Regions from separate parts of the Streptococcus sp. SGI.013 genome, predicted to be linked through region 2. Evidence: predicted binding sites of a transcription regulator. Region 2 holds the regulator's gene; the other holds the start of a gene.
What was found. The regulator Rex, encoded in region 2, represses fermentation and respiration genes when NADH is low (regulators of the CRP and FNR family bind a similar motif). The targets are predictions, from matches to a motif close to TTGTGAANTANTTCACAA.
Positions count from the first base shown of each region.

Region 1: a site for Rex is predicted at 2,829-2,846, ahead of ACQRDX_RS06150 (CidA/LrgA family protein). Genes of this name have one in related genera too.

Region 1 is NZ_JBNPOS010000019.1:12,561-19,322, forward strand. It holds gene ACQRDX_RS06135 (DUF1846 domain-containing protein) at 1-522, opposite strand, end outside; gene ACQRDX_RS06140 (hypothetical protein) at 630-1,358, opposite strand; gene ACQRDX_RS06145 (LrgB family protein) at 1,702-2,397, opposite strand; gene ACQRDX_RS06150 (CidA/LrgA family protein) at 2,390-2,758, opposite strand; gene ACQRDX_RS06155 (MerR family transcriptional regulator) at 2,904-3,347, shown strand; gene ACQRDX_RS06160 (amidohydrolase family protein) at 3,344-4,258, shown strand; gene ACQRDX_RS06165 (putative quinol monooxygenase) at 4,259-4,918, shown strand; gene ACQRDX_RS06170 (low temperature requirement protein A) at 4,984-6,111, shown strand; gene ACQRDX_RS06175 (alpha/beta hydrolase family protein) at 6,196-6,372, shown strand; gene ACQRDX_RS06180 (alpha/beta hydrolase) at 6,582-6,762, shown strand, end outside.
Region 2 is NZ_JBNPOS010000017.1:3,481-13,003, reverse strand. It holds gene ACQRDX_RS05780 (VOC family protein) at 1-76, shown strand, start outside; gene ACQRDX_RS05775 (6-phospho-beta-glucosidase) at 89-1,522, shown strand; gene msrB (peptide-methionine (R)-S-oxide reductase MsrB) at 1,610-2,044, shown strand; gene ACQRDX_RS05765 (alpha/beta hydrolase) at 2,048-2,935, shown strand; gene radC (RadC family protein) at 2,986-3,669, shown strand; gene ACQRDX_RS05755 (gamma-glutamyl-gamma-aminobutyrate hydrolase family protein) at 3,671-4,366, opposite strand; gene ACQRDX_RS05750 (redox-sensing transcriptional repressor Rex) at 4,376-5,014, opposite strand; gene guaA (glutamine-hydrolyzing GMP synthase) at 5,405-6,961, opposite strand; gene ACQRDX_RS05740 (GntR family transcriptional regulator) at 7,140-7,838, shown strand; gene ACQRDX_RS05735 (LexA family transcriptional regulator) at 7,877-8,605, opposite strand; gene ACQRDX_RS05730 (putative DNA-binding protein) at 8,745-9,077, shown strand; gene ffh (signal recognition particle protein) at 9,099-9,523, shown strand, end outside.

The DNA of each region.
Region 1 (6,762 bases), on a different contig from region 2:
GACAACAACTAGATTGCGACTTGTTTTGATGTAGTCGTTTTTCCCCATACCTTCTGGTGAAATGATATGGTCGATAGCTGTTGGGTAACCAGCGATTGGGTAGTGAAGGTAAGATGCGATGCCATTTTTTTCAAGCTCTTTACGAAAAGCATCCGCTGCAGGCTGACCAGCATATTGCGTAATGACCACAGAACCAACAAAAATGTTGAGTTCATTGAAAGTGTCAATCAGACGAAATACTTCCTGGTCATAAGAAATCCCCAAGTCACCACGAGTTTTAGAATGTTCAATATTACTAGCATTTATGGCAATGACAATTTCAACTTGATCACGTAATTCGTGAAGGAGTTTGATTTTATTATTTGGCTCATATCCAGGTAAGACGCGTGCGGCATGGAAGTCTTCCAACATCTTCCCACCAAATTCAAGGTAGAGTTTTCCACCGAATTGCTCAATGCGCTCAAGGATATGGTCACGTTGTAAATCTAAATAGTTTTCGGAACTAAAAGCTTGTTTTTTCATTTTTTCACCTCTAATGATAAATTATAATAAATTTTGAGTAAAAATAGAAGTTATTTACGATGAAAACAAGAAAAACTCTCTCAAATATAGAATTTGAGAGAGTTTGGTTAGTCTTTTTCATATGTGATAGTAAGGCTAAGACGTTTAAAGGAGCTTTTATTTCGCCAAAATAGACGTATCTGTAAGAAACTTGCCAAAGATAATAAGAGAAGGAAGCAATTGTTCCACCAAGCAAGAAGATTGGCAATGAGATCATATTGTTTAAAGAAGGAGTTATACATGTTTAGTAAGATACTATTATCGTGAATGTAGCGTTTCAGGCTTTCTAAGATGGCTTGAATATCTTTTAAAGTGTTGAGTGGCATGGTTGAGATTTCTTGGTTTAATCCTTTTATCACCTGGTCTAAGTCCAAACTACGAAAAGCAGTGTAGTCTTGATAAAGGGTTAGACTCGTTTGGAAACTAGAGATTACACCGACTAGCAACAGAAAAATTGGAAAAAGATTTAAAAACAGATAACTCCACCGCAAACTTTGGCTACCTCGTTGAGTCGTCGCTTTTAATTTTTTAAAGAAAAAGTTATTCAGATAGAAGTAAAGGATAATCTCAAGTAAGAAGAAAATAGCGCTAATGATGAGCCAGCTTTTTCCCTTGGATAACAAGTTGTCTATGATATTGCCATCAAGTAATGCTGGAATGCTTTCAATCCCAAGGTAAAAATGTTTGATGCTCCAATTGTGAAAAATAGAAGTTTGGAACAAAACAATCAACCAAAGAAGAACGAGATAAAGACTACTTCCTAACAATATAGGGGATGCTGGCTTGTTTTTTGACATAAAAAAGTCATTCCTTTCTGAAAATGATCTGATTTATTGTATCAAAAATAGCAAATAAGTCGCAAGAAAAGTGGTTGCTAAATGTAAGAAAAAGGAATGGTGTAATGGAATCTAAAGGAGGTCGTAAAATGGTACAATTGGGATTAAAAGCTAGTACAGATAAAAAATTGAGAGTCGTCTGAGGTATCAGCCCTCAGTATTTGAATTTTATACTATCGTATCATTTTGGTGATGAGGCCTGAATTCACTGTTTATTATTAATGCTACTAAAAACACAAAGTTTCAATGAAAGAAACTTTGTGTTTTTTGATAGATAATTTTTTTAGACAACATTTAAAACTTGCTAGGATAAGATGAGTTGAGCAAGGATGGGGCTGACGATAACATAAAGAATACCCGTAATTCCGATAGATAAGCCAGCAATTGCTCCCTCGACTTGTCCATATTTTAAAGCAGCTCCTGTTCCGATGGCATGACCTGTTCCTCCTAAAGCAACGCCAATAGCAATAGAGTCTTTGATGTTTAACCATTTGAGCAAAACAGGACCGAGCACACTGGTTAGGATGCCTGTGATGACAACAACTAATAGTGTCACCGTGGTAATTCCTTGCATCTTATCAATCATTCCAACTGCCATGGCGGTTGTCACTGATTTTGGGATAAGGGAGATGGCTAAAAAGTATTTCATTCCAAAATATTTTGCTACTAAAAGAGTATAGAGGGTATTGATAATAGTCGCAAGGGTAATACTGAAAAAGATACTCCTAAAATGATGTCGCATCAAATGGAAATTACGATACAAGGGAATAGCCAAAGCCACGGTCGAAGGAACAATCAACATATTGAGATAGGCTCCTCCAACATAGTAGTTTTTATACGGAATATGAAACAGCTTTAATCCAATAATAACAAGAGCTGTAGCAACTAAAAGAGGGGTTGTTATAGGATGTGGGAAACGCCTAAATAGTAATAAACCAATATAATAAGCCAAAATAGACAGGAAAATCCCAAACATAGGATTCAGAGTGAGTTCAGTCATGATTTGGAAAGTCTCCTTCAAATTTATTTTTTATAAAACCTACAATAAAAGCAATCACAACAATATTTAAAACCAAGGCCCCGAAAAGAATTAAGCTAATCGGAAATAAATAAGGTACAATTTCCTGATAGCGCTCCATAATCCCAACAGCAGCAGGTAAAAATAAAATCGTCATATTGGCTAGTAAAAATTGCCCCACTAAGTGAATATGCCTCAACCGAATCAGTTTTACTTTTAGAGCAATAAAAAGCAGTAACAAGCCAATAATGCTACCTGGTATGGGAAGATGCCCAAGTGTTGAGATGCCTTCTCCTACAAAGGCAAAGAAAAGAATAATCATAAATTGAACATAAATTTTCATAAAGCCTCCTTTGATTAACATCTTATAGTTTACTCCAATATTTATTTTTTTCAAGACCATATAAAAGATTTTGTGATTTAATTGACTTATAGTGAACTATAAGTAGTATAATGAAAGGTGTAAAATGATGGAAGGAGTTCTTGTAATGAGTACAGAACGTTATACAATTACAGAAGTCAGCAAAAGATACCGAATTAGCAGTAATACCTTACGCTATTATGAACGCATTGGTCTTTTGCCTGATATCCCAAGGCAGAGCAACGGCAATCGCTACTTCACTAAAAGTCATTTAAATTGGCTGGAGATGATTATCTGTCTAAGGCATTCTGGTGTACCGATAGAGAAACTAATAGAATATGCCAATTTATTAAAACAAGGCAGTAGTACCGCAGACCAACGTGAAAACTTGTTGCGGGGGCAACTGGCAACGCTTTACCAAAAGCAAGCTAACCTCCAACGTTCCATTGACCGTTTGGAGAAAAAAATAGCTCTGTACGAATCAGGTGAGATTGAACAAGACCTTTCCTACTTTGAAGACTATGCGATTTTATCCGATGAAAAGGATAGCTGGAAGGAGATTGATGTATGAAAATAGATGTATTTGCCCATGTATTGTTGCCCCAGTTTTACCAAAAAATGTTGGCCCTTGATCCAGCCTTGCCTCAAAAAATGCCCTTTCTCCAGAATCCTGTCCTACAAGATATGGAAAAAAGGCAGGCTCTGCAAGATTCAACTGTCAAACAGATTATTTCATTTGTCAATGTTAATCCAGAAGATTATCTTGAAGCAGAGCTAGCCTTGACTTTGGTAAAAGAGGCCAATCAAGAACTCTTGGAAACTGTTCAATCCTATCCAAATCAATTTTTTGCTGGTGTGGCCATGCTGGCCCTGAACAACATTGAAGGAAGTTTGGAAATTTTGGAAGACTTTGTAGTGAAACATTCTGAAATTGCTGGAATCCAGCTGTTTTCAAGACACCTTGGCCTGTCCGTTGCGGACCAAACATTTAGACCAATCTTTGCCAAATGTGCAGAGTTGGATATTCCTATCTGGTTGCACCCTGTATTTGACACTCGAAAACCAGATAACAACATTGTCTTTTCATGGGAGTACGAGCAAAGTCAGGCCATGCTGCAATTGGTGGAGGCTGGTATCTTCCAAGACTATCCTAATCTGAAAATCATTGTCCATCATGCAGGAGCCTTGGCACCATTTTTTAGCGGACGGATTCAGTACATTTTACCAGAAAAACAGGTGGAGGACTTCCGCAAGTTCTATGTAGATACCGCTATCTTAGGCAATTCAAAGGCTCTAGAATTGACCATCGACTATTTTGGCTTAGACCGTGTTCTCTTTGGAACCGATGCGCCTTTGGGGATTGCGCCTGCAGGGGCTACGCAGGTCATCTCAGAAGCAATTGACTCCCTGCCCTTATCTCAAGAGAACAAGCAAGCCATTTACTCTGAAAATATCAAACTATTACTGAAGGAGGCAAAATAGATGAGTAAGCCAGTTGTTCATTTATTTCATCTAGGAGTTGAGGAGAAAAATCGCGATACCTTTTATCAAGTAGGTGTGGAAAATTTCCAGACCTCTTACAAAGAGGAAGCTGGTACTTTTGCCATGTACGCCAGTTCTATAAAAGAGAATCCTTTGGAATACAAGGTTTTTGAGGTCTATGCAGATGAGGAGGCCTACCAAAAGCATCGGAAGTCTCCGCACTTTAAAGCCTATGTAGAGCAGGTAGGCTCCAAACTCACCAAGCGGGAAGTCTTTGAAGTAGAAGCCTTGTTTTTGGAAGAAAAATTGCCGTCTGGAGTGTGGCTAGGACCAGAACACCATTTCCTAAAATTTGCTCAGGTTCAAGTGAGAGAGGGAAGCCAGGAAGCCTTTGAAAATAGTGTCCTAATAAACATGCAATCCTCTATGAAAGAAGAATCGGGTGTTTTAGCCATGTATGCCTTAAAGGACTGTCAGCAATCCAATTGCTATTATTTCTACGAAGTGTGTGCAAACGCGAAAGCCTATGAAGACCACCGCTTAAGACCACATTTTAAACGCTACATTCTAGAGACCCAGGACTTGGTGGAAGAGAAAATCTTACAGGACTTGGAAAACAGTATCGCCATCTCGAAAGGGAAACTAGCTTTTTCTGGCTAATTTGTATCACCTATCCTTCTATGCTATACTGATAAAATCAAGAAATTTAACAGATAGGAGATTCTATGCCCTTTATCAAGCATAAAAAGGTCGAGTTGACCGAAATATTTTATGACCTAGTCTATGTTTATACCATCAGTCAGCTGACGTCGATTATCCACCATGCCCATCACGGAGTCGTTAGTCTTCAGTCCTTTTTTAACTTCTCAGTTGGCCTGATTATTTTTGTTAATTCCTGGATGGTGCAGACTGTCTTTACAAACCGTTTTGGAAGTAATAGCTTGAGAAACATCATTTTTATGTTTTTGCAGATGATTTGTCTTTTGGTGGCATCAAGTGCAGTTGCAGGAGATTGGCAGACTAGCTTTGTGTGGATTTTTTTACCCATGGCCATGATTTCCTTGCTGCTTTTGGTCCAGTACATCTTAGAATATTTCCAGACTTCAAACGATGCGGATCGGAGTTTGATGAAGCAGTTTTTCTATATCTTAGGCTTGCGGTCCTTTATTCTTTTCCTTTCTTTATTGTTCCCTTATAAAATAGGTATGTGGATTGCCCTGTTCGGTATTCTTTCGACCTGGTTGTTGCCTGGTTTGCTGAGCGATCCCAACCGTGGTTTTGTTTCAGCAGACTTGAGTCCAGTCAACTTTCCTCATTTGATGGAGCGCTTGTCACTCTTAGTGATTATTACCTTTGGCGAGTCTTTGATTGGTATTTCAGAGCATTTCAGTCCAGAGAATTTTTCTTGGGAATCCGTTGCGATTTTTATGACCCTAACCAATCTTTTTATGGTCTATATTGTAGAAGTGGATCACCTGCTTGATGTAAAACGGGAAGAAACGGGTATTCGTGCTATTTATAGTCATTATCCCATTCTCTTTGGGCTAAGCTTGATTACGATTTCTCTAACATTTCTCGGAAACAGTGAGATAGATATTTTCTATACAACGATTTACTTTTTCAGTGGTTTAGTTTTGTTTATGCTAGGGTTATTGCAACATAACAAGTATAACAAGATAGGTCTTATGCTTCCTACGAAGATCATTTCTAGTATTCTTATCTTAATTGCTGTTGGTTTTAGTATTAGTATAGTTAATACAGGTTTATCTTGGGAGCTTTTGACAGTCATAATCACGGGCTTAACGACACTTATTATGGTGTTATTTGTAGGTTTTAATATAAAAAACAGCTAACCTCTTAAAATACAACTAAGGACCAAATTCATGAAAAAAGTAAGTTGACGGTGATAATGAGATTAAAAAGTCACCTCACCAGTTTTGATCATACAAGGAACAGAGGATGATGTAGTGCCTTACCAATATGCAGTAGATGCCAATCAGCTATTTCCAGATTCTGAATTAGTAACAGTTGAAGGTGGAGAGCATTGGATAGATAGCAACTTTAACCAGGTTGCCCTTACAGCAATCAAAGCATTTTTAAAAAATAGCTCCTAGTTCTCATATTATTTACATTCTATAATAGTTTTTCTTTGATAAATCATTAACCTTCGGATTTCCCGAAGGTTATTTAGTTTTAAAAATAACATTATTCTCCAAATTAATCACAATTTTATTCAAAAAAGAAAGGAAATAACTAAATTTTCTGAATATTTGTTGAAAAACTATGGTATAATACTAAAAACGCTGTTTAGAAAGAGATAGATATGAATAAATCTTATTTTTATTTGGATATGAAAACTCACGAATTAGAGGTTCCCTTCACTGGTAGAAAACGTCGTGTGCGTGTCTTATTACCAAAAGGATATGAAGAAGACACCGCTGATTCCTATCCTGTCGTCTATTTCCATGATGGTCAAAATGTTTTATACAGTAAAGAAGCCTTTT
Region 2 (9,523 bases):
ACGAGTAACGGGTGACGGATACTATGAATCGTGCGTATTAGGATTTGAAAATATTCAAATTGAATTAACAGTATAAAGGAGAACAATAATGTCAGATAAACAATTTCCAGAAGGCTTTCTTTGGGGTGGGGCAACCGCTGCTAACCAATTAGAAGGAGCTTATAACGAAGGTGGTCGTGGTTTAGCTAACGTTGATGTGTCACCAGTTGGTGAAGACCGCATCAAAATTATCACAGGGCAACTCAAACATTTTGATTTTGATGATGAGCATTTTTATCCTGCTAAGGAGGCTATCGATTTTTACCATCGCTATAAGGAAGACATTGCCCTCTTTGCAGAAATGGGCTTTAAAACCTTTCGGATGTCTATCGGCTGGTCACGTATTTTTCCAAAGGGTGATGAGCTAGAGCCAAATGAAGAAGGTCTAGCCTTTTATGAAGATGTTTTCAAAGAGTGTCGAAAATACGATATTGAGCCTTTGGTGACCATTACCCATTTTGACATTCCTATGCACTTGGTGACAGAGTATGGTGGCTGGCGTAATCGCAAAATGCTAGAATTTTATGAACGCCTCTGTCGCACCTTGTTTACGCGCTATAAAGGTTTGGTAAACTATTGGTTAACCTTCAACGAAATCAATATGATTTTACATGCCCCATTTATGGGAGCAGGGCTTTACTTTGAAGAAGGGGAAAACGAAACACAGGTTAAATATCAAGCAGCCCATCACGAATTGGTGGCTTCTGCCATTGCGACAAAATTAGCCCACGAGATTGATTCTGAAAACAAAGTTGGCTGTATGTTAGCAGCAGGGCAATATTATCCAAACACTGCCCATCCAAGAGATTACTGGGCAGCCATGCAAGAAGACCGTGAAAATTATTTCTTCATTGACGTTCAAGCTCGCGGTTACTACCCTAACTACGCTAAGAAAAAATGGGAGCGTGAGGGAATCGAGCTAGACATCACCGAAGAGGACTTGGCGTTATTAAGAGACTATACGGTTGACTTTGTCTCATTTTCATACTATTCAAGCCGTGTGGCATCAGGTGATCCCGAGGTCACAGAGAAGACAGCAGGCAATATCTTTGCTTCTTTAAAAAACCCTTATCTTGATGCTTCTGAGTGGGGTTGGCAAATCGACCCACTGGGGCTTCGCATCACCCTAAACGCCATCTGGGATCGCTATCAAAAACCAATGTTCATCGTCGAAAATGGTTTGGGAGCTGTTGACACCCCAGATGAAAATGGTTATGTCGAAGACGACTACCGTATCGACTACCTCCGTCAACATATCAAAACTATGCGCGATGCCATTACAGAAGATGGGGTTGAATTACTAGGTTATACCACTTGGGGACCAATTGATCTTGTCTCAGCTGGAACAGGCGAGATGAAAAAACGTTACGGATTTATCTATGTTGACCGTGATAATGATGGTAAAGGCACTCTTAAACGCTCTAAGAAAAAATCATTTGACTGGTACAAAAAAGTTATCGCGACAAATGGCGCAGAGCTGTAATTGTTAAAAGCTAGGGAAAATCACCCTAGTTTTTTAGTGGACATCTCTAAGGGTTTAACGTAAAATAACAAGAAAGAGGAACTTGATATGAAAGATAACGAACAGTTACGTCAAAAAATTGGTGACTTAGCTTACCAAGTCACCCAACACGCTGCAACAGAACCAGCTTTTACAGGTCGATACAATCAGTTTTTTGAAAAGGGTATCTACGTTGACATTGTCAGTGGTGAGCCACTCTTTTCATCCCTTGATAAGTATCAATCCGGCTGTGGTTGGCCAGCATTTACAAAACCCATAGACAATCGTCTAGTCACCTATCACGATGATTTCTCCTACCATATGCGTCGAATTGAAGTAAAAAGCCAGAAAGTCGGCTCACATCTAGGGCATGTTTTTAACGATGGTCCGATAGAGACAGGGGGGTTACGCTATTGCATCAATTCGGCAGCTCTGCGTTTTATTGCTTATCAAGATTTGGATAAAGAGGGCTATGGGCGTTGGAAGGAGCTTTTTAAGGAGTAGATAATGACATTTATTGAAGAGATGCGACAAACAATGGCGGCATCAGACCGTCGAAGAGATAAAGACCTCAAGATTCCCAAAGATATTGAACAGTATAGAGATATCCTTTATGGTAGTGATAAGCAGTGGCAAATTCTTGATCTGTATCGCCCATTAGAAACCAAAGATAAAGAACTTCCTGTGATTATTAATGTTCATGGAGGTGGCTGGGTTTATGGAGATAAGGAGCTTTATCAGTACTATGGCATGAATTTAGCACAGCGGGGCTTTGCTGTTATCAATTTTACTTACCGATTAGCACCAGAACATCGTTTTCCAGCACAATTGGAGGACATTAATCTTGTGTTTCATTGGTTATTAAAAAATGCTTCCAACTATCAGTTAAATACAAATAATCTATTTGCAGTGGGTGATTCAGCTGGAGCTCATCTCTTGAGTCTTTATGTTACCTACCTTAACAGTCAAGTTTATAACCGATTTTACACTTTTGATAAACCTGAACAGTTAGCGTTAAAGGCGATTGCTTTAAATGCTGGGATTTATCAATTTGACTTAAAAGAAACCAAGCAAGATAAGCAGACTAAAAAGTTGCTTCATGCCTTTTTGTCGTCAAAGCATTACTATCGCGACCTGAAAAAAATTTCTGTTTTAGATAAGATTAAGCCGAATTTCCCGCCTACTTTTATTACAACCTCTGTGGCTGATTTTCTCAGATCCGAAAGCCTCCTGTTGGCAGCTAAATTAACCGAAAAAGAAATTGAGCACAGTTATCATTTATACGGCGGTAAAGAAAATCGACTCAAACATGTCTTTCACCTCAATATCTTAGATCAAAGCGCTATCACCTGTAATGATGATACTATAGCTTTCTTTAAAAAATATATGGATTAAAAAAGTAAAAGTACCTTCACTTACGAATAAAAGAGTGGAGGTACTTTTTTATGTATAATATTACATTTCCTAAAACAAGTCTAATGCCAAGAGAAAAACTCGCCTTACGAGGACCAGAACAACTCAGTACACAAGAATTGCTCGCCATTTGTTTAAGGACAGGCACGAAAAAAGAATCGGTTGCCAGTATTTCTCAGAAAATACTCGATAAGATTGACCACTTGGGACAATTGCGCCAGCTTTCTTTACAGGAACTTCAAGCTATCAAAGGTATCGGACCCGTTAAGGCAATCGAGCTTAAAGCCATGCTTGAGTTGGCAAAACGGATCCAGGAAGCAGAAGTTGAAGAAAATGATCGCATTTTAGGAAGTCAGATGCTAGCTGAGAAGCTAATGATTGAATTAGGGGAATTAAAACAGGAGCATGTTCTTGGTTTTTATCTAGACACTCAAAATCGAATTATTGAACAACGCCTTCTTTTTATCGGATCTGTCAGACGCTCTATTGTGGAAATCAGGGAGGTATTACATTACGCTTGTAAAAATATGGCAACCTCTTTGATTATCGTTCATAACCATCCCTCAGGTGCTATCCAACCTAGCTTTCAAGATGAAGAATTTACAAAAAAACTCAAGCGATCTTGTGAGGACATGGGAATTGTGCTTTTAGACCACTTGATTATTGGGAAAAAGAACTATTATAGCTTTCGAGAAGAAACGGATTATTGTAGTTAGCTTAAAACTCATTGACAATAAAGTCAAACAAGCTACGATCTTCCTCTCTGCTTTCATGGAGCAACTCTGGATGCCATTGAACACCCAAAAATCGAATATCAGGATGGATAGATTCAACAGCTTCAATGGTATCATCTTTAGGGTCGTAAGCAACCACCCTTAACAAAGGAGATAATTCCTTAATACTCTGATGATGAAAGGAGTTAATCTGGCTAGACTTTCCATAAATCGGAAGAAGGACACTATCATCTGACACAATCATTTGCTGACTAAGGTAATCAGATGGTGCATCTTGCCAATGGTTTTCGATATCTTGATTTAACGAACCAGCCAAGGCAATATTCATCAATTGCGTTCCGCGGCAGACAGAAAAAATCGGCTTTCTTTGTTTAATAGCTTCATCTACTAAGGCAAATTCAAATAAATCACGATCACGATGAAAATCATCATCGCTAGTATCTTTTTCTTCGCCATAAAAAACAGGATCTACATTTTGTCCACCTGTTAAAATCAGTTTATCCACCATAGAAATATAGTCTTTAGCGCATTTAGGATCACCAACAGGGATAATAAGCGGGACACCACCTGAGGCTTGAACAGCTTGGACATAATTAGTAGGAGTATAAGACCACATAATATCGGGATACTTATAATTTGGTCTTTCATTACCTGATATTCCAATAATAGGTTTTGACATAATGGCTCCTTAATCTTGATTCATAAAATATAGTAGGGTTTGCAGTTGACTGGTTAAGTCAACATATTGCACAACCACATGTCGAGGAACTGATAGATGAACAGGTGAGAAACACAGTATTCCTTGGATACCAGCCTCAACTAAAATATCAGCAACTTCTTGAGCTTTGAGACTAGGGACTGTAAGAATAGCAGTAGTAATCTCATCTTTTGCTAGATGGTCTTTGATGGTTGAAATGGCATAAATCGGAATCCCATCAGGAGACTTTGTGCCAACTAGCTCATTATCATCAGTATCAAATGCCATGGTAATTTTCATCTTATTACGCTCATGAAAACGGTAATGAAGCAGAGCTTTTCCAATATTTCCCACGCCAATCAGTGCAACATTGGTTAAGGAGTGGTCATTTAAAATATCAGCAAAAAAATTCATCAGCTTTTTGACATCATAGCCAAAACCACGACGACCAAGTTCTCCAAAATAAGAAAAGTCTCGTCGAACTGTCGCTGAGTCAATCCCAATTGCTTCTGCAATTTGTTTTGAATTGGCTTTTTCAATATTTTCTGCATTAAAACGCTTAAAAACACGATAATAAAGCGACAGACGTTTGGCAGTGGCTTTTGGGATATTTCTTTCTAATAAGCTCATATAAATAACCTCCTCATACCTTCATTTACCATTGTAACAGAAAGTTTGTGAAAATAACAACAATTTTTGATAATATAAAACCATCAGATGTTCTTGATACCCCTATCTAGAAGTCAAAAATTGACTTAGATACAGGTGCTAGAATAACCATAGTGAAGATTAGTAAAAATTCACCTCCAAACTAAGTTCGTTAGTGGAGGTGCGACAATCAGTGTTATGATACAATTTTTGTCTCTATTTACATTTCTTTTTGAAGTTTGATCAGTGTAATCTGTTCAATAAAAAAGAGATCTCAACGCAGTTGATAAAACATAGTCTGTTTAATTCGATATCAAACAAAAATCCTTAGAAATACTGCTTTCTAAGGATTTTATGTCTGTTAACTTAACTCTATTCCCACTCAACAGTTGCTGGTGGCTTACTTGTGATATCATAGACGATGCGGTTAACGTGATCAACTTCGTTTACGATACGAACTGAGATTTTTTGTAGGACATCCCATGGAATACGAGCAAAATCAGCTGTCATACCATCGATAGAAGTAATGGCACGGATAGCGATAGTATAATCATAGGTACGACCATCTCCCATAACGCCAACGGAACGTACACCGGTATTAACTGTGAAGTATTGCCAGATGTCACGATCAAGACCTGCTTTTGCAATTTCTTCACGCAAGATAGCATCAGATTCACGAACGGTCTCTAGTTTTTCTTCTGTAATCTCTCCCATTACGCGAATGGCAAGCCCTGGACCAGGGAAAGGTTGACGCCAAACGATTTCATCTGGCATTCCAAGTTCTGTTCCTAAAGCACGAACCTCATCTTTAAACAATGTATTTAATGGTTCAATCAATTTAAACTGCATATCTTCAGGAAGTCCACCCACGTTATGGTGAGATTTAATGGTTTGAGCAGTCTCTGTTCCAGACTCAATAATGTCTGTGTAAAGGGTTCCTTGTGCTAAGAAAGCAACATCTTCTAATTTACTAGCTTCATCATCGAAAACATAAACGAACTCATTACCGATGATTTTACGTTTTTTCTCAGGATCTGAAACTCCAGCGAGTTTGTCAAGGAAACGTTTTGCAGCATCTGCTTTAACAATGTTCAAGCCAAACTTACCACCAAGCATTTCCATAACTTGATCAGCTTCCCCCTTACGAAGAAGACCATGATCAACAAAGATACAAATCAATTGATCTCCAATTGCTTTTTGAAGAAGAACACCTACGACGGAAGAGTCAACTCCACCTGACAGACCAAGAAGAACTTTTTTGTCACCTACAGTTTCACGAATTTTTTTGATTTCCATCTCAATGAAATTATCCATTGACCAGTCACCTTTTGCTCCACAGATATTAAGAGCGAAATTACGTAAAATATCTGTTCCGTATTCAGAATGACGTACTTCTGGGTGGAACTGAATACCGTAGATACGTTTTTCAGAGTTTTCAATTGCTGCGAATGGACAATCAGCAGAAGTACCAGTACGGACAAATCCTTCTGGGATTTCTGTGACAGCATCACCGTGGCTCATTAAGACAATTTGCTGTTCAGGAGTCGTAGCAAATAGTTCAGAGTCGGTAGTGTGAGTGAGTGGTGATTGCCCATATTCACGATTTCCAGCATCACTAGCAGGAACAACCTTGCCACCCAGTTTGTGAGTAAGTAATTGCATGCCGTAGCAGATTCCTAAAATAGGAATTCCTAACTCAAAGATTTCAGGATCAATATCAAACGAGCCTTCTTCATAGACTGAATTAGGTCCTCCTGAAAGAATAATCCCTACTGGATTAATTTTGCGTACCTCGCTCGCTGTGATTTTATGGCTTTTAAGTTCAGAAAAAACCCCAATTTCACGGATACGACGAGAAATCAATTGATTGTATTGACTCCCATAATCCAGTACGATGATTTTTTGCATGTCATTAAAGTCTGTCATCATGTCCCTTTCCTAAATAAAATTATTTATCTTCCTCATTCTATCACAAAGCTACAGTAAATACAATTAAAGATATAGAGTTATATTGAAAATACGAGGAGATAAGTCGGACTCACCTGAACCTGTCTTTGCCATATTTAAAAAAATTTGATACTATTAAATGAAACTAGAAGGAGAGAGTATGTTACCTGCATATATTCGTATTCATGATGCTATCAAACAGGATATTGAGCAAGGCATCTGGAAAATTGGTCAACGTTTACCAAGTGAACGAAATTTATCTGAGAATTTTGAAGTGAGCCGTATGACTTTGCGTCAAGCTATCACATTATTAGTCGACGAAGGTATTTTAGAACGCCGTATTGGCTCTGGAACCTTTGTTGCCAGCAGACGTGTCCAAGAAAAGATGAGAGGGACAACTAGCTTCACTGAAATTGTGAAATCACAAGGCAAACTGCCATCAAGTAAGTTAATTTCTTATATTAAAACACAGCCTAGCAACCAAGAGATGCAACAATTACAACTCAGTCCTCGAGAATCTATCATTAGAATGGAACGTGTTCGTTATGCAGATCAGATTCCCGTAGTATATGAAATTGCTGCAATTCCAGAGAAAATGATAAAAAATTTTAAAAAGGAAGAGATTACAGAACATTTTTTTCAGACCCTCGTCAAAAATGGCTACGAGATTGGGAAAAGTCAACAAACAATCTCAGCTAAAATTGCTGAAAAAGAAGTGGCAGATTACCTTGATATTGATGAGGGAAAGGCTCTTCTTGCTCTGACACAAGTTTCTTACTTTACAGATGGACAACCGTTTGAATTTGTTCGCAGCCAGTATGTTGGTGATCGATTCGAGTTTTACCTTGAGAACAATTGAATGATAAATAAAAAAACGAGTAAGACTCGTTTTTTTATTTATCGAACAACCTTTGCGGAACCTACAACGACATATATTTTGAGGTGACTATCTTCATCTAAGGGAAAATCAATGTAAATATCATCATATATTGGATTGATAGAGACCAATTTTAAGCCATATTTATCGCTATAAACTTTTTTGATATAGGTTTCATCGTCATAAGCTATTGCGCAAACTTGCCCAGTATATGTGGTAAGTCCTTTATCTGTAAGGAAAACGACATCACCATCACAGTAATCAGGGGACATACTATCCCCGCTCACAATACTTGCTAAATCACAACTTGGAGGTTTAATTTGAACTTGTACTGTTTGTGTTTCGTAATCGTCATAAGAATACCCTCTTCCAGCAGAGAGTTTCGTTACGGTTTGGATATCGTATAGTCGGCTCGGTAGTGACATAATCTTTTCTTCACTTTTTGTTCGTAGGGTATTGGCGTAAGATAGAACTTTTTCTTGATTATCATGGTTTAAATGATTTAGGGTTTTCATAATGTCCTCCGTGATATCGCTATGCGGTGTGGATTTATATGCCGTGTCAATATCTGATACATGTACCGAAAAAACTTGGGCTAAAGCTTGTAATACAGTAAATGAGGGAGTGCTGCGTAAGTGGATATAATCCGACAGTGTGCTGGGTTTGATTCCTACTTTTTCTGCTAGAGATTTTTGTGTCAGCTTGGCTTTTTTTCGATAAAATGAAATATTTTTAGCAATTTCAGTCATACGTTCATTTTGCTTCATATTTTTATTATAAATTATTCTCAACTAATTTTCAATAAAAATACGAAAAAAACGTATTTTTAAAAAATAGATGATTGTTTAAATATAGCGTCATAAGGCTTTTTTTGATATAATATTCCTTATGGAAATTGAAAAAACCAATCGTATGAATGCGCTTTTTGAGTTTTATGCAGCTTTATTAACTGATAAACAGATGAACTATATAGAGTTGTATTATGCAGATGATTATAGTTTGGCTGAAATTGCTGAAGAATTTAACGTATCGCGACAAGCGGTCTATGATAATATCAAGCGAACAGAAAAAATTTTAGAAGATTATGAGATGAAACTACATATGTACTCAGATTACATTGTTCGTAGTCAAATTTTTGACGAGATTGCTGAGCGTTATACAGGCGATTCGTATTTGCAAGAAAAACTCACCCTCCTAACGAGTATTGATAATAAAGATTGATGGAAAAGGAAGAAAAATATTATGGCTTTTGAAAGTTTAACAGAACGCTTACAAGGTGTCTTTAAAAACCTTCGTGGAAAGAAAAACTTATCTGAAAAAGATGTTCAAGAGGTCACAAAAGAAATCCGCTTAGCTTTGCTTGAAGCTGACGTTGCTTTGCCTGTTGTTAAAGATTTTATCAAACGTGTTCGTGAACGTGCTGTTGGACATGAAGTGATTGATACCCTTAATCCTAGTCAGCAAATCGTTAAAATTGTTAATGAAGAGTTAACGACCGTTTTAGGGGCTGAGACATCCGAAATTAACAAATCACCTAAAATCCCAACCATTATTATGATGGTTGGTTTACAAGGGGCTGGTAAGACAACTTTTGCAGGGAAGTTAGCAAATAAACTGATTAAAGAAGAAAATGCTCGCCCTCTAATGATTGCAGCTGATATTTATCG